4 regions of the Bradyrhizobium sp. CCBAU 051011 genome follow, and region 3 is predicted to be linked to each of the others. Evidence: predicted binding sites of a transcription regulator. Region 3 holds the regulator's gene; each other region holds the start of a gene.
The links. The regulator LexA, encoded in region 3, represses DNA repair genes until DNA is damaged. The targets are predictions, from matches to a motif close to TGTTCNNNNTGTGTTCNG.

Region 1: a site for LexA is predicted at 1,308-1,325, ahead of ACH79_RS22730 (putative DNA modification/repair radical SAM protein). Genes of this name have one in related genera too.
Region 2: a site for LexA is predicted at 2,290-2,307, ahead of ACH79_RS03255 (ribonuclease T2). Genes of this name have one in related genera too.
Region 4: a site for LexA is predicted at 1,312-1,329, ahead of ruvC (crossover junction endodeoxyribonuclease RuvC). Genes of this name have one in related genera too.

The regions. Positions count from the first base shown of each region.
Region 1 is NZ_CP022222.1:4,869,184-4,874,866, forward strand. It holds gene ACH79_RS22730 (putative DNA modification/repair radical SAM protein) at 1-1,227, opposite strand, end outside; gene ACH79_RS22735 (ImuA family protein) at 1,390-2,184, shown strand; gene ACH79_RS22740 (DNA polymerase Y family protein) at 2,276-3,790, shown strand; gene ACH79_RS22745 (error-prone DNA polymerase) at 3,787-5,683, shown strand, end outside.
Region 2 is NZ_CP022222.1:665,546-671,228, forward strand. It holds gene ACH79_RS03235 (ATP-binding protein) at 1-486, shown strand, start outside; gene ACH79_RS03240 (DUF3617 family protein) at 666-1,199, opposite strand; gene ACH79_RS03245 (hypothetical protein) at 1,304-1,609, opposite strand; gene ACH79_RS03250 (hypothetical protein) at 1,776-2,237, shown strand; gene ACH79_RS03255 (ribonuclease T2) at 2,350-3,027, shown strand; gene ACH79_RS03260 (23S rRNA (adenine(2030)-N(6))-methyltransferase RlmJ) at 3,701-4,561, shown strand; gene ACH79_RS03265 (cold-shock protein) at 4,836-5,051, shown strand; gene ACH79_RS03270 (outer membrane protein) at 5,216-5,683, opposite strand, start outside.
Region 3 is NZ_CP022222.1:7,204,525-7,210,207, forward strand. It holds gene glp (gephyrin-like molybdotransferase Glp) at 14-1,225, shown strand; gene lexA (transcriptional repressor LexA) at 1,422-2,123, shown strand; gene ACH79_RS33980 (hypothetical protein) at 2,352-2,774, shown strand; gene ACH79_RS33985 (hypothetical protein) at 2,859-3,095, shown strand; gene ACH79_RS33990 (ComEC/Rec2 family competence protein) at 3,103-5,397, opposite strand.
Region 4 is NZ_CP022222.1:1,197,183-1,202,865, forward strand. It holds gene ruvA (Holliday junction branch migration protein RuvA) at 1-617, opposite strand, end outside; gene ruvC (crossover junction endodeoxyribonuclease RuvC) at 754-1,281, opposite strand; gene ACH79_RS05805 (YebC/PmpR family DNA-binding transcriptional regulator) at 1,499-2,245, opposite strand; gene ACH79_RS05810 (methyl-accepting chemotaxis protein) at 2,446-4,203, shown strand; gene ACH79_RS05815 (methyl-accepting chemotaxis protein) at 4,327-5,683, shown strand, end outside.

The sequences.
Region 1 (5,683 bases), 2.3 Mb from region 3:
TCTCAACTGCGTCGCCTTCGGTTTGAACCGCTCCGTCAGCCCCGCGCCATCGAGCAGATGCGGGGAAGGGCGGTGGTCTGCGAGAACGATAAACGGCAGCGCCTTCTTCTGCGGAATGTGCAGCCGCGCCAGATCGGCCAGGCGGATCGAGGTCAGGCGGCGCGTCGCGATGATGCGGTCGACCGCCCTGGTGCCGAAGCCCGGCACCCGCAACAGCTCTTCGCGGCTGGCGGTCGCGACATCGAGCGGGAAGCGGCCGCGGTGGCGCAGCGCCCAGGCGAGTTTCGGATCGATGTCAAGCGGCAGCATGCCCTTGGCGTCGTCGACGATCTCGCCGGCATCGAAACCGTAGAACCGCATCAGCCAGTCGGCCTGGTAAAGCCGGTGCTCGCGTACCAGCGGCGGCGCCACAAGCGGCAGCGCGCGGCTGGCGTCCGGGATCGGGCTGAAGGCCGAATAATAGACGCGCTTGAGGCGGTAGGAGCCGAAGAGGTTGGCGCTGGTATCGAGGATGGTTTTGTCGTCGGCCGCATCCGCGCCGATGATCATCTGCGTGCTTTGCCCGGCCGGTGCAAAACGCGGCGGCTTTGCTTTCGTTGCATTTTTGTCGTTCTCCTGCGCTTCATCGAGCCTCAGCCGCAGCCGGCCCATGGTGCGGCGGATCGCGCGCACGTCCTTTTCCGGCGCGAATTTCGCAAGACTGTTTTCCAGCGGCATTTCGATATTGATGGAGAGACGGTCGGCATATTTGCCGGCCTCCGCGATCAGCGCGTCGTCCGCTTCAGGAATGGTCTTCAGATGGATGTAGCCGCGAAAATGATGCTCCTCGCGCAGCTTTCGCGCGACGCTCACCACCTGCTCCATGGTGTAGTCGGCGCTGCGGATGATGCCGGAGGAGAGAAACAAGCCCTCGATGTAATTGCGCCGGTAGAAGTCGATCGTGAGCTTCACCACCTCATCGACCGTGAAGCGGGCGCGCGGCACGTTCGAGGAGGTGCGGTTGACGCAATAGAGGCAATCGTAATTGCAGGCGTTGGTGAGCAGCACCTTCAACAGCGAGATGCAGCGTCCGTCCGGCGCGTAGGAATGGCAGATGCCCATGCCTGATACGGTCGAACCGAGGCCCTTGCCGTCGCTGGAATCCCGCTTCTCGGTGCCGGAGGAGGCGCAGGAAGCATCGTATTTCGCGGCATCCGCCAGGATTTCCAGCTTACGTTGCACGTCCATCGTCGAATCCCTTTGATTCCGCTCATGAATCGCCCGGGTGTCAATCCCGATTGACTCCGCCGGGCCTGTTAGCTTTATATTAGAACATATCATGAACAAATGAGCCAGCCGCGGGTTCACTCGGGAAGAAGCGGTAAGGCCCAATTTCCGAAGGAGCGGCGCATGAGCACCGCACGCATCAGCACGCTTGCAAGTTTGCGCGGAAGCATCGAACGCCTGGAGGCGCATGGCGATGCGCATGACCTCACCAGGATCGCGCTTGGCCATAAGGCCGCGGATACGATGTTGCAGGGCGGGCTGGCGCTATCAGCGGTGCATGAAGTGTTCGCCGAGGGACATCAGAGCGCTGTGGCCACCGGCTTCATCGCCGGCCTTGCGGGACGGGTATCGCCGCGCCGGCCGCTGGTCTGGGTGCGGCAGGATTTTTCGGAAATTGAATCGGGCGCGTTGTCGATGAGCGGGCTCTGCGAATTGGGGCTCGATCCGCGGTTGCTGGTAACGGTGCGCGCGCCCGATACCGACGCCGCGCTACGGACTGCCGCCGACGCGCTGGCCTGCGACGCGCTCGGCGCCGTGGTGCTGGAAGTCTGGGGGCAGGCGCGTCAGCTCGATCTCGTCGCCAGCCGCAAGCTCACTTTGGCCGCGCAAGCCTCCGGCGTCACCGCGCTGCTGCTGCGGATGGCCGCCGAGCCGCGGCCTTCGACCGCGGAGACAAGATGGATCGTGCGCGCCGCGCATTCGCCGCCGGGATCGCCGTGGAGCGCGTGGGGCGCGCCCGTTTTCGACGCGCATCTCGTTCGTAACCGTCATGGCCCGGTCGGCCGCTGGATCATGGAATGGAATTGTGATGAGTGCCTGTTCAGTGAACCGTCGGCGTATCCTCAGTCTCTGGCTGCCACGCCTGCCCATCGACCGCATCCAGCGGCGGCTCAAGGCGCTTTCAGACGAAGCGCGTGAGCAAAACTCTCACGACACGAACGCTGCGCTCCCTCTCCCGCTTGCGGGGGAGGGCTGGGGTGGGGGTGCCGCCGCGAGTCCCACTGGATGTGTGGAGAGAGCTTCCCCCACACAGATCGTATCCTTCCCCTCCGTCGTCGTCGCCAAGCAGCACAACGCCATCCTGATCTATTCCCTCGACGAGGCCGCCGTGCGCGCCGGCCTCTCGATCGGCCTGCCGCTCGCCAATGCCCGCGCAATCTGCCCTGAACTCACGGTGTTCGACGCCGACGAGGCTGCCGACCGCAAGACGCTCGATGACATCGCCGACTGGTGCGACCGCTTCACCCCCTTGGTGGCGCTCGATCCGCCGTATGGGCTCTATCTCGACATCACCGGCTGCGCCCATCTGTTCGGCGGCGAGCGCGCGCTGCTGCAGATTGTCTGCGGTGCGCTGAGCCGCCGCGGCTTTGCCGTCAGCGCCGCGATTGCCTCCACCTCGATCTGCGCCCGCACGCTGACGCGCCATGCGTCGGGAAAGATCGTGGCCGACGGCGAGGAGGCCGAGGCCGTCGCTCCGCTGCCAATATCCGCGCTCGGCGCGGGTGACGCCATCACCGCCGGTCTGCGCCGCGCCGGCCTGAAGACCATCGGCGACGTCGCCTTGCGCGCGCCCCACGAAATCACCGCGCGGTTCGGCGCGCCCTTCACGACGCTGCTGGCGCAGGCGCTGGGGCAGGGCGATGCGCCGATCAGTCCCCGAAAGCCGCTGCCGGATTACATCGTCGAAAAACGTTTTCCCGACCCGGTCGCGACCGACACCGTGATCGCGATGAATCTGTCTGCGCTGGCCGCCATGCTGGTCACGGCGATGGACAAGCAGGGCAAGGGCGCGCGGCGGCTGGACGCGAGCTTCTTCCGTACTGACGGTGCGGTGCGCACGATCTCTGTCGACACCGGACGTCCGGTGACGAGGCCGGAGATAATCGACCGCTTGTTTCGCGAACGGCTCGATGCGCTCAACGATCCGCTCGATCCCGGCTTCGGCTTCGATCTTATCCGCCTGTCCGCCAGCCGCACCGAAATCGTGGTGCAGCAGCAGCGCGATCTCGACGCCAACATCCATGACAATGATGAACTGTCCGCATTGATCGACCGCATCGCCGCGCGGATCGGCGGCAAGCGTGTCCTCGTGCATCTGCCTGAGGATACCCACATCCCCGAGCGCGCCGTGCTGGCCATGCCGGCGCAGCATCATCTGGCGGCCGCCGCACAGGCCGCCTGGCCCGAGCGGATCGAAAGCGAGCCGCCGCTGCGCCCGTTGCGGCTGTTCGACAAGCCCGAGCCGATCAAGGTGCCGTTTGCGACCGTCCCCGACGGCCCGCCGCATCAATTCACCTGGCGGCGCGTCACGCACACGGTGGCGCGGGTGGAAGGACCCGAACGCATCGCGATGGAATGGTGGAAGCAAAACGGCGACGGCCCGACGCGGGATTATTTCCGCATCGAGGATGAAGCGGGCCTGCGCTTCTGGATCTTTCGCGACGGGCTCTATGAAAGCGAAGCGGCGGATGCGGAAGTCGAGGCCGGCTCTGTCAGATGGTTCGTGCACGGGCTGTTCGCATGAAAAGTTCTCTCACCACTTATGCCGAGATCGGCATCACCACCAATTTCTCCTTCCTGCGCGGCGGCTCGGACCCACGCGCCTATGTGCACCAGGCCAGCGAACTCGGCATTCCCGCCATCGGCATCGCCGATCACAACACGCTGGCCGGCGTGGTGCGCGCGTATAAGGAGCTCGACAATCCCGAAGTCAAACACGCGCCAAAGCTCCTGATCGGCGCGCGCCTCGTCTTCATCGACGGCACGCCGGATATCCTGATCTATCCGCGTGACCGCGCGGCTTACGGCCGGCTCTGCCAGTTGCTCACCCGCGGCAAGCGCGGCGACGACATCACGCAGATCGAGAAGGGCGAGTGCCATCTAAGGTTCGATGACCTTCTGGATTTTGCCGAAGGCCAGCTTCTGGTGCTGGCGCTGCCGCATCGCTTCGACGTAGCGGGGGCGCAGGAAATTTTAGAACGTCTGAAGCAGAGCCGCGCTGACGGCGTCTGGCTCGCCGCGAGCCTGCTCTACCGCGGTGACGACAAGCGCCGTCTCGCGCGGCTGCATCGCATCGCGCGTGCTGCCAAAGTCCCGCTGCTCGCGACCAACGAGGTGCTGTACCACCATCCCGCCCGCCGGCGGTTGCAGGACGTGCTGACCTGCATCCGCGAAAAGACCACCATCGACGCCATCGGCAGGCGGCTCGAAGCCAATGCCGAGCGTTACCTCAAGCCTATCAATGAAATGACGCGGCTGTTTCGCGATCTGCCCGAGGCGATCGCGGAGACCATGCGCTTTACTTCCCGCATTTCGTTTTCGCTCGACCAGCTCAAATACCAGTATCCGGACGAGCCGGTGCCGCCGGGCAAGACCGCGCAGGAACACCTCGAAGACCTGACCTGGGCCGGTGTCGACAAATATTTTGGCGGCGTGATCGACGACAGGCTGCGCGCCACCTTGCGCAAGGAGCTCGACCTGATCGCCGAATTGAAATATGCGCATTATTTCCTCACCGTGCACGACATCGTGCAATACGCGCGCAGCCAGAACATCCTGTGCCAGGGCCGGGGCTCGGCGGCGAATTCCGCCGTCTGCTACGTGCTCGGCGTCACCTCGGTCGATCCAACCAAGGTCGATCTGTTGTTCGAGCGCTTCATCTCCAAGGAACGACTGGAGCCGCCCGACATCGACGTCGATTTCGAACATTCGCGGCGCGAGGAGGTGATGCAATATGTCTACCGCCGCTACGGCCGCCATCGCGCCGCGATCATCGCGACCGTCATCCATTATCGTCCACGCAGCGCCATCCGGGACGTCGGCAAGGCGCTGGGGCTGACCGAGGACGTCACCGCGGCGCTCGCCGACACCGTGTGGGGAAGCTGGGGCAAGGGCCTCAACGAAATGCAGGTCCGCCAGGCCGGGCTGGACCCTGCGAATGCGATGGTCGAACTCGCGGTTGAGCTTGCCACCGAACTGATCGAATTCCCCCGCCATCTGTCGCAGCATGTCGGCGGCTATGTGCTGACGCAGGATCGGCTCGACACCTATGTGCCGATCGGCAATGCCGCGATGGACGACCGCACCTTCATTGAATGGGACAAGGACGATGTCGACGCGCTAAGCATGATGAAGGTCGACGTGCTGGCGCTGGGCATGCTGACCTGCATCCGCAAATGCTTTGACCTGATCGCCGACCACAAGGGCGAGCGTTGGGAGCTCGCCACCGTGCCGCAGGACGAGGCGCCGGTCTACGACATGCTGTGCCGCGGTGAATCGCTCGGCGTGTTCCAGGTCGAAAGCCGCGCGCAGATGAACATGCTGCCGCGGCTGAAGCCGCGCACCTTCTACGACCTCGTCATTGAAGTGGCGATCGTGCGGCCCGGCCCGATCCAGGGCGACATGGTGCATCCGTACT
Region 2 (5,683 bases), 2.6 Mb from region 3:
GCCGGCATGCTGGAGGCTTATCTTGCCTTCGCGCGCGGCGACAGCGGCGAGGTCGCGCAGCCGACCGACATGACGATGGCGCTGGAAGAACTGCGCAGCGATGCCGAACGCCATGGCCACACCGCGACGGTGACGTTCCACGGCCTGCCGGTCGTGACGGTGAAGCCGGCCTCGTTCAAGCGTTGCATCGCCAACCTCGTCTCCAACGCGGCGCGCCATGCCAACACGGTCGCCATTACCGGCCATCGCGACCACCGCTATCTGACCGTGACGGTCGACGACGACGGGCCTGGCATTCCCGTCAACATGCGCGAAGAAGTGTTCAAGCCGTTCCTGCGGCTCGACGATGCCCGCAACCAGGACGAGGGCGGCACGGGCCTCGGGCTCGCCATCGCCCGCGACATCGCCCGCTCGCATGGCGGCGACATCACGCTCGGCGACAGCCCAATGGGCGGCTTGCGCGCGGCGGTAAGAGTGCCGGTGTAACTTCTCCCTCGCCCCGCTCTTGCGGGGAGAGGGTCGGGGTGAGGGGCTCTCTCCGCGATCGTGATGTATCGATAGACCTGCACCCCCTCACCCGGATTGCTTCGCAATCCGACCTCTCCCGCAAGCGGGAGAGTTAAAGGAGTACGCGGATTCAGCGCGACAACGCGAATTACTGACCCTCACTTCTTCGGGATCAGCGCCTTCATCTTTTCCATGTCCTTGACGTTCATCTTCATACCGCCGGGCATGATGATGTCGCCAGGCTTCTGATCGGCCTTGCAGGCGCCCACCCATTTGGCCTCGATCGTGCTTTTGCTGTCGCGCGCGGCGCCGGCCAGGCCACCCTCGCTCTGCGAGCTCGTTTTCACGGTGTAGGCGGAATTGAAGTCGCCGGTGATTTCGGCGCGTGACTTGACCGTGATGCCGCCAATACCGCAGACGGAATCGGTGACATAGCCGGTCGCCGTCTTCTGGATATCCTGCTTGGAGCAGATCTCCTTGGCCATCGGCGCCATGGCCGTGCTCATATCCTTGTCCGTGGTCGCGTCAGTGCACTGCTGCATGGTCATCTCGGGCACCGTGCCGCCGCTCACCACCTTCATCTCCCACAGCCCGGCCTTGCGCATCGGCAATTCCACGGCGATGGCGCCGCTAGCCGGTAACACGGCCAGCAAACCTACAGCCAAACAGGACACAAGAAGCAGTCGTCTCATCCGTGCGCTCCCCTGAATTTTTCAACGCTATCGTGCGCGCGCGAAGTGACACACGCTTTGCGTGGCGAAAACATGTCCAGCCAGAGAAGCTTTGGAGGTCGCGCTCAGTAAAGCGTGCGCAGCGGCCGCTCGGCGGCGCCATAGGGCACCCAGCGGCAGGCAAACGAAACATATCCGCCGTAATTCGGCTGCACGCCGAGGAATTTCACCACCTTGCCGTAGCGGGCGCAGTGGTCGACGGCGAGCTGGCGGGCATCGGCCTGCGTCGCGAGCGTATAGGCGATGATGCCGCCGGTGTCGTTGCCCTTGAACGGCGGCACCGTGTCGATGTCGAACCACTGCGCCTGCGCCGGCGCCCCCGCCAGCATCCCACCCATGGCAATCAGGCACGCGGCCAGAATTCTTCGCATCGCAGACTCCATTTCGCTCGACGCCCACCATAGTGTGCGCCGATGGCCGTGAAAAGAATGGTTGCAGCACGGGACGGACTTGGTCGTCAGGTGTTGCCGCGCTGCACTTGACCTTGTCGGGGCTTCGCGGCACCGTCCCCTGTGTTGGTTTACCGGCGGATTCCCCATGCGCAACCTGTTCACATCCTTGAGAGCCCTCGGCCCAACGGCTGCGGCTCTCGCCCTGCTGGTCTCCAGCCACGCCGCTCAGGCCGCCAATCCGTTGGAGCTGAATTTCGGCCTGTTCGGCCCGAAATATGACGGCCGCGTCGCCGAATGCGAGCGGGCGCTGCCGACCATCGCGTCGCAATTCCAGGAGAAGGAGGGCAAGTTCTGGAATTCGGCTCTGGTGATCACCGGCTTCGGCCGGATCCACGAAACCGCGTTTCGACCCTGGCAGTCCGACAACATTCCGCGCCGCTTCTGCAGCGGCGACGTGATGCTGAGCGACGGCAAGATGCGCAGCGTGCACTACTCGATCATCGAGGATGGCGGCTTTGCCGGCTTCGGCCAAGGCGTCGAATGGTGCGTGACCGGGCTTGACCGCAACTGGGCCTATAGCCCGGGCTGCAGGGCCGCCCGGCCCTGATCCCGGCATTTCAGTCCGGTCGAGCCGGCCGGCCTGTGGGATTTTCAAATTTTGTTCTTGAAATGTTCCGGTTCCCTGCTAGGCTCCCGGTAGTCGAGTAGAGGGGCGTTCGATGCACCGGTCTGTTATTTCGCGACTTCTGATTTCGCTGACGCTTGTTGTCGTCTCCGCCGGGTTGGCGTCCGCGCAGGACCGCCGGCAGAACGCCCCGGGCGAATTCGATTTTTACGTCCTGGCCCTGTCGTGGTCGCCCTCGTTCTGCGAGGCGGCGGCCGAGCGCGGCAATAGCGGGCGTTCACAGGTCCAGTGCAGCCGCCCCTATTCGTTCGTGGTTCACGGCCTGTGGCCGCAATATGAGCGCGGCTTTCCCGAATATTGCCAGCGGCCGTCGCCGCGGCTCGACCGCAACATCATGACCTCGATGCTGGACCTGATGCCGGCGCCCGGCCTGATCTTCAACGAGTGGGACAAGCATGGCACCTGCTCCGGCCTCGGCGCCCGCGCCTATTTCGAGAGCGTCCGCAAGGCCCGCGCAGCGGTGAAAATCCCCGAGGAATTCCTCGAATTGTCCGAGCAGAAGACTATCGCCCCCGGCGATCTCGAGGCCGCCTTCATCAAGATCAACCCGGGCCTGAGCAGCTCGGCTATTTCGGTGGTCTGCTCGAGCCGCCGCCTGAGCGAGGTGCGGATTTGCCTGAGCAAGGACATGCAATTCCGCGCCTGCGACGAAATCGACCGCCGCACCTGCCGGCGTGACGAGGTGGTGATGCCGCCGGTGCGGGGCGGCTGAAGCCTGCCTTCCGTCATGCCTGCCCAGACATAGCAATCCGCCCTGCGCAGACTTGTCTACACCTGTCTGCGTCCCGGTCATCCACGGCTTTTATTGTCGTCTGCAAGGCACGTGGATGGCCGGGCCCTTTTCTCCGCCAAAGCCGCGTCAGGCAAGAATATCAAGGCTGATGTGATCGGTTAGCCCAGTCGTGCCGATCCATTGCTGCCATGATCGAAAACAAGGGAATCGTTCGAGCCCTTGAAGTCTATAGTCGTCCTGCCGTACTGCTGGGTGACGATAACCATCATCCAGCGAATAACCACTGATCGAGAAATCGACGCTGCCGCTGCCGTTGTCGACCCGAACGACATCGTTGCCATCCCCCTTGGCAAAATTGATCGTGGATTATCACCCGTCACCTTGATCTAATCGTCACCGGTGCCGGCCGTCACGGTCGAAGCTCCGCCGACTCAGTTGCCAGCGCCACTATCGACGACGGAATAATCACGGGTCGACACATGGTCATCGCCGTCGTCAGCCGACACAGGGTGATACATCCTAAGATTGAAGTTACCGGTATGACTCCGATGACCCCAGCATCTCACCAATGCAATTGGAGATGTCATCCCGCCACCCGCAGCTTGACGACATGGGTTACTTTCCTCGTCCCAATGTCGTAACCCGTCCCACCATGAACTACCGACACGCCTTTCATGCCGGCGGCTTTGCCGATGTCATCAAGCACATCGTACTGGTGCGCATGCTGACCTATCTGCAGGAAAAGCAGGCCCCGTTTCGCGTCATCGACACCCATGCCGGCGCCGGGCGCTACGATCTCACCGGTGAGGAAGCGCGCCGCGGCGGAGAATGGCTGACCGGCATTGCGCGGGTGATGCAGGCACGGTTTTCACAAACCGCGCTGCCGTTGGTGACCCCCTACCTCGACATCGTCAGGGCATTCAACGCGCCGGGCACGCTCGAGGCCTATCCGGGATCGCCCTTGATCGCCCGCGCGCTGCTGCGGCCGCAGGACCGACTGACGGCCTGCGAAATCGAGCCTGGTTCCCGCCGGCAATTGGTCGATGCGTTGCGCCGCGATAGCCAGGCGCGGGTGGTCGATCTCGACGGCTGGACCGCATTGCCGGCCTTCGTGCCTCCCAACGAGCGGCGCGGTCTGGTGCTGATCGATCCCGCGTTCGAGCAAAAGGACGAGTTCGAAAGGCTGGCCGGCGCATTCGCCGAGGCCTACGCGAAATGGCCGACCGGCAGCTATCTGATCTGGTATCCGGTGAAGACCCGTCGCGCCACCGATACCCTGGCGCGGCTGGTCGCAGGCGCTGCCGCTGCCAGCAAGCCAGCCGGAAAATGTCTGCGGCTCGAATTCAGCGTCGCTCCACAGGAGGCCGGCGGCCCGCTCGCCTCCACCGGGCTTTTGATCGTCAATCCACCGTGGACGCTTGCGGGTGAATTAAAGACAATTCTACCCGAACTCGAAAAACCGCTCGGCCAGGGCGGGGCCGGCCGGTTCAAGCTGGAGACACCCAAGCCTTAAGAGTTACGCCTAAAGCGCCAGCCTTGAACGAAAAGTGCGAATGGACCGTAGGCAATTTACGCGAAACCGTATTATGCTCAGGCCATTGGGACTGGCTTTACGTTCCGCTTCCGCGAATGGTTGCGGCGGAGTGATCAAGGCCGAATAAAATCCAAGTCGGTCGGCGGCATGGCCCCGACCGGCTCAGGTGGCCAAGCTTCCGGCAGCGAATGTCCGGTCAGCCGAAGCGCGAGGTGCGCGTAGCGGCGGAGCAATACGGGGGAGGAGTTTCCCGATGGCCATGACTGGAACAGTCAAGTTCTTCAATGGAGAACGCGGCTACGGCTTCATCAAGCCCGATGACGGCGGCCGCGATGTGTTCGTGCACATCACCGCCGTCGAGCGGGCCGGGTTGAAGGATTTGACTGAAGGGCAGCGCATTACGTTCGAGGTCGAACCGGACAAGAAGGGCAAAGGCCCCAAGGCGGTCAACCTGGTGATTTCATCGTGAGCTGACGCTCGCGCGGAACGCGGACTGAATTCTTGCTGCGAAGACTACGCTGGGCACGGCACCGCCACCCGGAGCGTTGGGCCTCGTGACGCGCAACCCAACAGGCAAAAAAAATCCCGGCGACCTACTGCCGCCGGGAGATGGTAGTCGCCAGTTTCTTGTTTTCAGAAGCGATAGTTCACGCCGGCCCGTATCAGGCCGAACCGGTAACCGTTCGACGCACCTGTAATGACGAAGTTGCTGTTGGCCAGATCGACATAGAGATATTCGATCTTGGCGCTCCAGTTCCTGTCCAGGCCCACCTCGGCGCCGGCGCCGAGCGTCCAGCCGGCATTGGTATGGGATTCCGTCAGGCCGAACGTGGCGGCGCGCAGCTCGCCGAAGGCGAGACCGCCGGTGCCGAAGAACAGGACGTTGTTGAACGCATAACCGGCGCGGCCGCGAACCGTGCCGAACCAGGGATTGGAAAACTTCCACGGCGCGAAAGTTTCTTCGGCGCCGGTCGCCTGAATGTCGCCCTCGAGGCCGAACACCCACGGTCCGTTCTGCCAATTATAGCCGGCCTGGACGCCGCCCACAAAGCCGGACGGCTTGGTCGGATTGTTTGCGACCGAACCCCAGGCATAGCCGAG
Region 3 (5,683 bases):
CGGAGGTCTGCCCGTGGCCTTGATGCCTGTCGCCGATGCGCTTGCTGCGATCCTTGCCGGCGCTGAAGCGCTGCCCGAAGAAATGGTGGCCCTCGATGCCGCCCATCATCGCATCCTCGCGCGCGACGTCGCCGCGCGGCGGACGCAGCCGCCGCTGGCGATGTCGGCAATGGACGGCTATGCGGTGCGTGCGGCCGATGCCGCCGACGCCAGCGCGCGGCTGAAGGTGATCGGCGAGGTCGCCGCCGGCCGGCCGTTCGAGCGCAAGGTCGGCCAGGGCGAGGCGGTACGGATCTTCACCGGTGGCGTGATCCCCGACGGCGCCGACGCCGTCATCATCCAGGAAGACACGGCAGCCGACGGCGATCATATCACCATCTCGGAAGCCGCCGTTCGGGGACGGCACATCCGTGCCGCCGGCGTCGACTTCCGCGAGGGTGACGTCCTGCTCAAACGCGGGCGCCGTCTCGGCGACCGCGACCTGTCGCTCGCCGCCGGCATGAACTATCCGGAGCTAGCGGTGCACCGCCGCCCGAAGGTCGCTGTGCTCGCGACCGGCGACGAGCTGGTGATGCCGGGGGCAAGCCCCGGTCCTGGCCAGATCGTCTATTCCAACGGCTATGGCCTGCGGGCGCTGGCGCGGGCCGAGGGGGCCGACGTCATCGATCTCGGCATCGCCGCCGACACTGTCGCCGCGACCACGCAAGGCATCCGCCGCGCCCGCGAGGCTGACGCAGACATCCTGATCACCATGGGCGGCGCCTCGGTCGGGGACCACGACCTCGTCAAGCGCTCGCTGGAGGCCGAGGGCGTCGCCATGGCGTTCTGGCGGATCGCCATGCGGCCGGGCAAGCCGATGATGCACGGGCGGCTCGGCGCGATGCGGGTGATCGGCCTGCCCGGCAATCCCGTCTCCTCCTATGTCTGCGGCTTCCTGTTTCTGGTGCCGCTGATTCGCGCATTGTCGGGCCGCGACCACGTTCATCACGTCAGAGAAAGCGCCCTGCTCGGCCGCGACCTCGCCGCCAACGACCAGCGCGAGGACTATCTGCGCGCACGCCTCGAAGCGCGCGAAGACGGCACGCTGGTCGCCGTGCCGGTGAACCATCAGGACTCGTCGCTATTGGGGAATCTCGCTGCGGCACAGGCATTAGTGATACGTCCGCCGTTCGCGCCGGCGGCCGCCAAGGGGGCGCCTTGCGAGCTGCTGCGGCTGCCGGAATGACGCCTCAAGACGCGTCTTGGACAGAAACCCTGACGCGTTCACCTGAAATTAAGTGGTTGCGGAACACATATCGAACATATAGTGTCCGTTCATGATTTGTTTCGACTGCTGGTGTCTCTGCCTGGGAGTTTGGGGACTCCCGCCATCCGAGCGCTGAAGATTCGAAACGACGACGCCAACCGGGGGATTGCTCGCGATGCTTACGCGCAAACAGTACGAACTTCTGCGTTTCATCAATGAACGGCTGAAAGAGGCTGGCGTACCGCCCTCCTTCGACGAGATGAAGGACGCGCTCGACCTGCGCTCGAAATCCGGAATCCACCGCCTCATTACGGCGCTGGAGGAGCGCGGCTTTATCCGCCGGCTGCCCAACCGCGCCCGCGCTATTGAAGTCATCAAGCTGCCGGAGTTGGCGGCTGCCGGCAACGGCCGCCGTGGCTTCACGCCGAGCGTCATTGAAGGCACGCTCGGCAAGCGCACGGTGAGCCTGCCCGCCGCCGAGGATGACGGCAATCGCCCGGTCGCGGTGCCCGTGATGGGCCGGATCGCCGCCGGTACGCCGATCGAGGCGCTGCAGACTCGCAGCCACACCATCAGCGTGCCGCCCGACATGCTCGGCTCCGGCGAGCACTACGCGCTCGAAGTACGCGGCGATTCCATGGTCGAGGCCGGCATCCTCGACGGCGACATGGCGCTGATCCAGCGCAACGAGACCGCCGACACCGGCGACATCGTGGTGGCGCTGATCGACGAGGAGGAAGCTACGCTAAAACGCTTCCGCCGCCGCGGCGCCTCGATCGCGCTGGAGCCCGCCAACGCCGCCTATGAAGTCCGCATCCTGCCGCCGAACCGGGTCCGGATTCAGGGCAAGCTGATCGGCCTTTACCGCAAATACTGACCGGTGTGCCGTCCGAGGACATGACGGAAAAGAACCCCGGCCCTTCGCCGGGGTTTTTTGTTGAACGATTGGAACCAAGGCACGTTAGCGCGTTTGTGAATGTGGCGCAGCGCGCCAGTCGCAGAATTGCCCAGAAAAAAGAAAAGGCTCTGCGCCATGTCCACTCTGATAGGGGCCTGTGCCTCCTTGAAGACACGGGTCAGCTATCTCAAATGAGGGAGCCATCCGATGTGTGACTATAGCCTGCATGCTGTGGCTACCCGGCCTGCCCAGGTCGGCGAGACGCTGATCACCACGACGTTCCGCGGTACATCGACCCGCGGCTTTGCGTCGGAACGCGAGCCAGCAGTGGCGGTCTGCATGCTTCCCGGCACCGAACTGGCGTTCGCCGAGGACGTCAAATACGACAACCGCTGGATCTGGACGCGAACCACCGACTGGCGGGTCGGCAAATTCAATCAGATCGAACCCGAAGTCGCCGACCGTCATCATGACGCGATCGAATTTCCTGATGGAAGCCATGTGCTGGTGACGCAGCTTTGCGAAGGCCAGCGCGCAACCGTGCTGCAATTGCCGGTGGTTCAGACCGGTGGCGAGCGCGCACCGAAGGTGACGGAAGCACGTCCGGCCGCTTCGATCGTGACCGGATAGACGCCACGTGGATGCGATCCGCCGGTCCAGGCCGGCGGATCATGGTGATGCGTTTTTCAAAATTCGGCACCGAGGGGGCAACCGGTGGTCAACAAAGTCACATGGCAAAGGGCTGGACGCGTCACCGAGCCCGGACGTTACATGTTCAGATATGGCTGGCTCACCATCACGGCCGAAGACCTCGCGATCTGGCAGCAATTCCCCGAAGCGTCTTTCACGCTGGTCAACCTGCCGTCATCCCCCGACGCGCCGGAGGAATTCCACCTCGGCGCGTTCGAGATACCGGCCCATCCGTCCAGTCCCCCGATCGACGAGCATTGAAATCCGCCTACTCTTCCGCCTGAAGGTCCGCCTCGGCTGGCGTCGCATCGACGGCGCGAGGCGGCACGACGCGCGGGGCCAGAACGTTGGCGTCGACCTCTCCCGCGTCGGCAACGGCCGGCCACCAGGGGCGGTCGCTCCCTCGCGGCTTCACCGCCTCGACGACAAATCCCTCGCGGCCTCGTCGCAGCGTCATGGCGCCCTGCCGCCGCAGCCGCTCGGCATCGATCACGGAAGCCGCGCAGGAAGCGGGCGCCTGCCGCAGGGTCACAATGAGCGCCGCGCGCTCGCAATCGTCCGCCAGCGCCTCGGGCCTGAACGCCTGCGCGACCAGGCCGCCGCCGGCGGACGGCATCACGCAGCCGAAATCGTCGCAGGAGACGCCTGACGTGAGCGATGCATCGGTTGCCGTGCGCGCGTCGGCATCCGCCGCCAGCCACTCCTTCAGCAGGAAGACGTCCCGGGACCCCTTGGCCGCGTGCATCAGATGCAGCCTCCCATCCTGGCCGCGGACGCCGACATGGCGGCCGTCGGCGGAGATCAGGATATCCGGCTGCGGCGCCCTCGCCGCCCACAATGCCGCCGCCAGCACCAGCGCCGCGCCCGACCAGCGCAGCGGCGTGCGCAACAGGCCGAGCAGGATGATGCCGAGGCTCGCCGCGATCAGCGGCCCGATGCCGATCGCCGGCACCCGGCCGACCGCGCCGGGCAGCGCTGCGACCCATTGCGCCACAGCGATCATCCAGTCGATGCCGACGCCCATGATCGCCCAGAACGGGCGATCGAACCCGAATGGCATCGCGACGAGGCCGAGCAGCCCCGCCGGCATCACCAGCGCCGACACCACCGGCATCGCCGCGAGATTGGCGAGCACGCCATAGGGCGTGACCCGGTGGAAGTGGAAGGCGGCGTAGGGCGTGGTCGCGAGCCCCGCCACCAGCGAGGCCGGCAACAGCATGGTGATCTCGCGGCCGCCCCACAGCGCCGCGCGGGCGGTTGCGGTATGATCGGCGGTCGCGAACAGGCGCGGCATGCCGATCTGCACCAGCGCCACCAGCCCGAGCGTCGCCGCAAACGACATCTGGAAACTCGGATGCACCAGCGCTTCCGGCGCGACCGTCAGCACGATCAGGGCGGCGACCGCCAGCGTGCGAAACGTAATCGCGCGGCGATCGACCATGACGGCGATGAGCACCACCGCCGTCATGAAGAACGAGCGCTGCGTCGCGACCTCGGCGCCGGATAGCAACAGATAGAACGCGGCGGCGACGAGCGCGGCCGCCGCCGACCATTTCTTGATGGCGTAACCGACCGTGAGCGCAGGGAACAGGGCGAGCAGCGCCCGCACCGCAAAGAACACGACGCCGGCGACAACGGCCATGTGGTAGCCGGAGATCGACAGCACGTGGCCGAGGCCGGAGATGAACATCGCATCGTTCACCGGCGGTGAGATCGCATCGCGCCGCCCGGTCAACAACGCGGTGGCAATGGCGCGCTGGTCGCCTTCCAGCGTGGTCCTGATCCGCGCATCGATGGTGTCGCGCAGGCCCTGCATGAACGCCGAATAGCGCAGGCGCAGCCCGCCGGCTTCCGGCGGCTCGGCGGTCTTGATCGCGCCCATCACGAAGCCGGAGGCGCCGATGCCGGCGAAAAACATGTCGCGGCTGAAATCGTAGCTGCCCGGCCGCACCGGCGAAAGCGGCGGCAACAGCCGCGCCTTCAGCTCGACAAAGCTGCCGACCGGCGGCGCCGTCCCCTTCTTCACCGACAGCCGCACGCGCTCGAGTCTTGTTTGGCCCCGCGCGCTTTCCATAGTGACCACGCGAAGCACAAAACGGTCGGTGCGCTCGCGGATGTCGCGGGTCTCGACGAAACCGGTCAGCGAGACCGAAAACATCGGCCGCGCCAGCACGCCATGCGCGACCCGCGCGGTCTTCCAGGTCGCGATCGCAAAGCCCGCCGCAACGGCTGCGACCATGACCGCGAGCGGAAAGAATTTTTGCCGCCGCAACAGCACCGCCGCCGCGCACAGGGCGATCGCCACGACGGCAGCCGCCGATAGCGCCGGCTCATGATCGGCGGCGAAGTAGAATGCGATCCCGGTGCCGAACGCCACCGGCACCCAGGGCAGCAACCGCCCGGCACCGGCTTCCGCGCGCGCCCAGGCGCGCAGGGCCTCGATCAGCGGCGGCCAGAATGCCGGACGCGATGGCAGAACGCCGCCGGCCGCTACTGCGGCGCACGGCGGCCAGGTGCCGGCATAGCCCCGCTTCCGGCCCGAAATGTCGCCTTGCTCCGCCACGCGTGCTTACACCCTACGATCTCGTGGAGATCGCAAGACTACCGGACGCTGTATTCGGACGGCTAGCAGAACGGATGCAGAATCCTGAAAGAGCGGGGACGCGCGAAGCTCCGGGCCCCCCAACCGGCCGGCGCCCGAAAAGGCAATTCATCCACGTGGAAAACCGCCGTTAAGTCAGGCCAACTGCATTTTCCGACTCGGCAGACCGTGCTCTCTAGATCGAGGCTGGTGGCGGAGTACGAGGTGAGCCAGTTTTACTGCACGCTTCTGCTTGTGACGGCTCTGA
Region 4 (5,683 bases), 3.1 Mb from region 3:
CATTTCGCCAATTCCTTCAGGCCCAGCCGGATAAGCTGCGCGGTCTCGGCATTCTCGCCCGCACTGCGCGAGGCGGCGGCAATGGCGGCGGCCGCCTGCGGCTGGCCGTAGCCGAGATTGACCAGCGCCGAGATCGCATCGGTGACCGGGCGCGGCGCGCGGTCGTTGTCGATGGCGCCGGCGAGATGCACCACGGCCGGGTCGACATTGGCAAACGCGGGCGCCTTGTCCTTCAACTCGGACACGATGCGCTCGGCGACTTTCGGGCCGACGCCCGGCGTGCGCGACACCGCAGCCTTGTCGCGCAGCGCAATCGCATTGGCGAGTTCGGACGGCGGCAAGGTGCCAAGCACGGCAAGCGCGACCTTGGCGCCGACGCCCTGCACGGTCTGCAGCAGGCGAAACCATTCGCGCTCGGTGTCGGTGCGAAAACCGAACAGCTTTATTTGATCTTCGCGAACGTACGTCTCGATCGACAGTACCGCGGCCTCGCCGGGCGACGGCAACGCCTGCAGCGTGCGCGAGGAGCAATGCACCTGATAGCCGACGCCGCCGACATCGAGGATGACAAAATCCTCGCCGTAGGAATCGATCAGGCCCTTGAGCTTGCCGATCATGCTGGTGACCCGCAGACGATGGAGATTTCGTCATGGCCGGGCTTGTCCCGGCCATCCACGTCTCCTGCATCGACGACAAAAGACGTGGATGCCCGGCACAAGGCCGGGCATGACGGGTTGGAGATGTATCGACCGATCATAGGCTCGCCACCTTCAGCCGCAGCGCCGCGCCCTGGCGGTGATGCGCGTGCGTGATCGCAATCGCCAGCGCGTCCGCAGCGTCGGCGGATTTCGGTTCGGCCTTCGGCAGCAAAATTTTCAGCATCACGGCGATCTGGTTCTTGTCGGCGTGTCCGGCGCCGACCACGGTCTTCTTCACCTGATTGGGCGCATATTCCGCAACGGCAATACCGAGCATCGCGGGCGCCAGCATGGCGACGCCGCGGGCCTGCCCGAGTTTCAGCGTCGCGACGCCGTCCTTGTTGACGAAGGTCTGTTCGACCGCGGCCTCGGCGGGGCGGAAATCGCCGAGGACTGTGGCGAGCCCCTCATGGATCGCGAGCAGGCGGCTGGCCAGCGGCAGATCGTCCGGCGGCTCGACCGAGCCGCAGCCGATGAAGACCAGGCGGTTGCCCTCGGTCTCGATCACGCCCCAGCCGGTGCGGCGCAGGCCGGGGTCGATACCGATGATCCGGACGGGGTGGCGAATCGGTGGGGATGTCATGGCGTAGTGATAACGCCAGAGCCGGGTGAACGAAACATAAAGAGAACGGAAATCCCCTGCCCGTGGGGCCTGCCCCGCGCTCCGCTCGTCATCCCCGCGAAAGCGGGATCCAGTATGCCGTGGCTTCTCGGCATAACGTCGCCGCCTCTGGAATACTGGATCGCCCGGTCTCAAGGCCGGGCGACGACAGCGGAGTGTGGAGGCGCAAGGGACGAACCTACCCGCCCATCTTGGCGACGAGGGCGTCGGAGATCTCGAAATTGGCGTAGACGTTCTGGACGTCGTCGTGCTCGTTGAGGAGGTCCATCAGCTTCAACAGCTTCTCGCCGGTCTCATCATCAACCGACACCGTGTTCTGCGGCTTCCAGGTCAGCGCCGCCTTGCGGGCTTCGCCGAACTTGGCTTCCAGCGCTTTTGCCACCTCGCGAAAGGTTTCCTGCGAGGCGTAGATCTCGTGGCCGCTTTCGCTGGATGCGACGTCATCGGCGCCGGCTTCGATCGCGGCTTCCAGCATGGCGTCGTCGGAGGCGACGCTGGCGTCATATTCGATGATGCCGGTGCGATCGAACATGAAGGCGACCGAGCCGGTTTCGCCGAGATTGCCGCCGGACTTGGTGAAGTAGGAGCGGATGTCGGAAGCGGCGCGGTTGCGGTTATCGGTCAGCGCCTCGACGATCACGGCGACTCCGCCGGGGCCATAGCCCTCGTAGCGGATTTCGTCATAGCTCTCGCTCTCGCCGCCAGTCGCCTTCTTGATGGCGCGCTCGATATTGTCCTTCGGCATGTTCTCCTGGCGCGCCGCGATCACGGCCGCGCGCAGCCGCGGGTTCATAGCCGGGTCGGGGGTCCCGAGCTTGGCCGCGACCGTGATTTCGCGCGCCAGCTTGCCGAACAGTTTTGACTTCTGGGCATCCTGCCGGCCCTTGCGGTGCATGATGTTCTTGAATTGGGAATGGCCGGCCATGCGAGGTCTCTTGGATTCGTCCAGGGGATGCGGGGGTTGAAGCGCGGCCTTATAGGCCCAGAATCGGCCGAAATCAAAGGTTTACGGCCCCTTCGGGTATGGCAGTACTGCCGTGCGACGAAATATCAGGCAGTTGTTAACCATGACTTCATGCTCGGATGAGAGGATTTTGCACCGATCCTCAACTGTTAAGAGACGTCATGGCCTTCGGATTGTTCAAAAAGCAGGCCCCGGGACCGGTCGCACCTGCCGTCCAGCCCAAGGCCCAGACGGCTTCGACCCCGGCGGAAACCACCTCCGGCGATGGCGATTCGGCCAAGGCGATCCTCGAACTGCTGGAGCTCGAACTCGGCGCGATGATCCGCCAGCTCGAGCGCGCGGCCAATTCGGTCGCCGGCGGCGCCGAGGCGACGGCTGCGACCCTCTCGACCATCCGCCAGCGCACCAATGCCCTGACCGACCGCACCAGCGCCGCACAGGGCACGGCGACGACCTTTTCGCACGCCGCCGACAAGTTCACCCAGTCGGCGCAGGGAATCGGATCCCAGGTGCGCGACGCCGGCAAGCTCGCCGATCAGGCCAGCGAGGCCGCCCGCGAAGCCAGCGTTAACGTCGATCGCCTCAGGGAATCATCGGCGGCGATCGGCAACGTCGTCAACCTGATTGCCCAGATCGCGCGGCAGACCACGCTGCTGGCGCTCAATTCCACCATCGAGGCCGCGCGCGCCGGCGAGGCCGGACGCGGTTTCGCCGTAGTTGCCACCGAGGTAAAGGCACTCGCGGTGCAGACCCAGAACGCCACGGAAGAAATCACCAAGAAGATCGAGGCGCTGCAGCGCGACGCTGCGGGCTCGGTCGATGCCGTGCATCGCATCACGCAGTCGATCGAGGCGATCCGCCCGGTGTTCGAGAACGTCAACGGCGCGGTCGCCGAACAGAACGCCACCACCGGCGAGATGGCCGACAATGCAGCCTCCGCCTCCTCCTTCATCGCCTCGGTCGGCGACAGCGCCGGCGAAATCGACAACGCGACCAAGGAAGCCGAGGCCCATGGCGAAAGCGTCGCCAAGGCTGGACGGGCCGTTACTGCGTTCGCGCAGAAGCTCAAATCGCGCTGCGCCGTGCTGCTGCGTCAGGGCGGACACACCGAGCGCCGCGAGCCGCAAAAGCTGCCTTGCAGCCTCAAGATCGAAATCCAGACGCCACGCGGCGTGATATCGGCGCCGGTCTACGAGATTTCGATGGATGGCATCCTGATCAGCGGGCCCGATGCCGACAGGCTGGCGCAGGGCCAGAGTTTCGATGCGACGCTGCAGGATGTCGGCGCCTGCCGCATTCGCGTCAGTGAGCGCTCGAAGGCCGGCACGCAGGCACGGTTCGAGCGGACCAATGCCGCGCTGACCGAGAAGATCGAAGACAAGCTGTTTTCGATCCAGGACGACAACACCGAGGCGGTTACCCGCGCGATGGAAGCCGGCGCGGCGCTGAAGAAGATTTTCGAGAACGGCGTCAACAGCGGCGCCATCTCGATGGAAGACATGTTCGACACCAACTATGTCGAGATCGCAGGCAGCAACCCGGTGCAATATCGCACCAGGATTCTGGACTGGGCCGACCGCGCGCTGCCGCCGTTCCAGGAAGCGTTCCTCGCCAAGGATTCGCGAATGGCGTTCTGCGCCATGATCGACACCAACGGCTATCTGCCCGTGCACAACAAGATCTATTCGCATCCGCAGCGGCCGGGCGACGTCACGTGGAACACCGCCAACTGCCGCAACCGCCGCATCTTCAACGATCCCGCGGGACTTGCCGCCGGGCGCAACCAGCGCGCCTATCTGATCCAGAGCTACGCCCGCGACATGGGCAACGGTAACACGGTGATGATGCGCGAGATCGACGTGCCGATCCGCGTTCACGGCCGCCACTGGGGCGGGTTCCGCACGGCCTACCGGCTCTAGTGCGCTCTCGGCTCTAGTGCGCTCTCAGGCAAGACTCCAAGGCGCGAATCACATTCTAAACTTGGAATTGGAATGCGATCACTGCGGTGGGCCGATCATCGGCTCCGACTGGAGAAAGCTCTGATGTCCGTTGTGCAGCGTGCAGTCCTGGACACGCAATCCAACCAGACACTGGCCGAACGGCTCATTGACCAGCTTGCCGACCGCATCGGCGGGCTCGGCGTGGAACTTGCCGATATCGCCGGCAACGTCCAGGAGGTCGCGAGCCGCGTCGCGAACCAGTCGGAGCGGTTCCACCACCTGCAGGAGACGGCCGAGACGATGGTCTCGGCCAACCGCGACATCGCCAACGCATCGCAGGCAGTGCAATCGACCACGTCCGCAGCCGTCGTAGAGATCGTTCAGTCGCGCAGTGCGGTGGATGCGGCCGTCCAGCACATCGCCGAACTCGTCGAAGCGGTCGGCCGCATCGAGGCCCGGCTTAGCGCCGTCGGCTCGGCGCTGTCGCAGGTTGCAAAAGTTTCCGGCTCGATCGAGGCGATTGCGAAGCAGACGAACCTCTTGGCGCTCAATGCCACGATCGAGGCAGCGCGCGCCGGAACCGCCGGCCGCGGCTTTGCCGTGGTCGCGAGCGAAGTGAAGAACCTGGCCGAGGGGACTCGCCAGGCCACGCAGCAGATTTCCGACACTATGCGCGATCTCGACGGCCAGATCGGCAGCCTGATCGGCGAGAGCAGCGACGCCTCGCTCCGCGCCAAGAGCGCCGGTGAAGGCGCACAAGAGATCAGCGGTATCATCGCGCGCGTGCACCAGGGTATCGCGTCCGTAGGCCAGGAGATCGACGGCGTCGCCAGGGCCGCGACGTCCAATCTCGGCCATTGCGACACTGTGATCACCGAGCTCAGCGAACTCGCCAAGGGCGTCGACCTGTCCTCGCGCGATCTCAAGCACGCGGACGACCGGGTGGCAAAGCTGCTCGAGACCTCCGAAGGGTTGATCGCGCTGATCGCCGACAGCGGCGTCGAGACCTCGGATGCACCGCTGATCCGCGTCGTCGTCGACACCGCCAAGCGCATCTCGACCGAGTTCGAGGCCGCGATCGACCGCGGCGAGATCACGCTCGACCAGTTCATGGACGAGAAGTACCGCGAGATATCCGGCACCGATCCCAAGCAGTATCTCACCAATTACGTCGACTTCACCGACCGCGTGCTGCCCGAGATCCAGGATCCCATCCAGAAATCCGATCCGCGCATCGTGTTCTGCGTCGCCTGGGCCAAAGGCGGCTATCTGCCGACCCACAATCCGAACTACCGCCTGCCGCAGGGCCCCGATCCGGTCTGGAACAACGCCAATTGCCGCAACCGCCGCCTGTTCAACGACCGCGCGGTGAAGAAGGTGGCGGCGAACACAAAACCGTTTCTGCTGCAGACCTACCGGCGCGACATGGGCGGCGGCAATTTCGTGTTGATGAAAGACC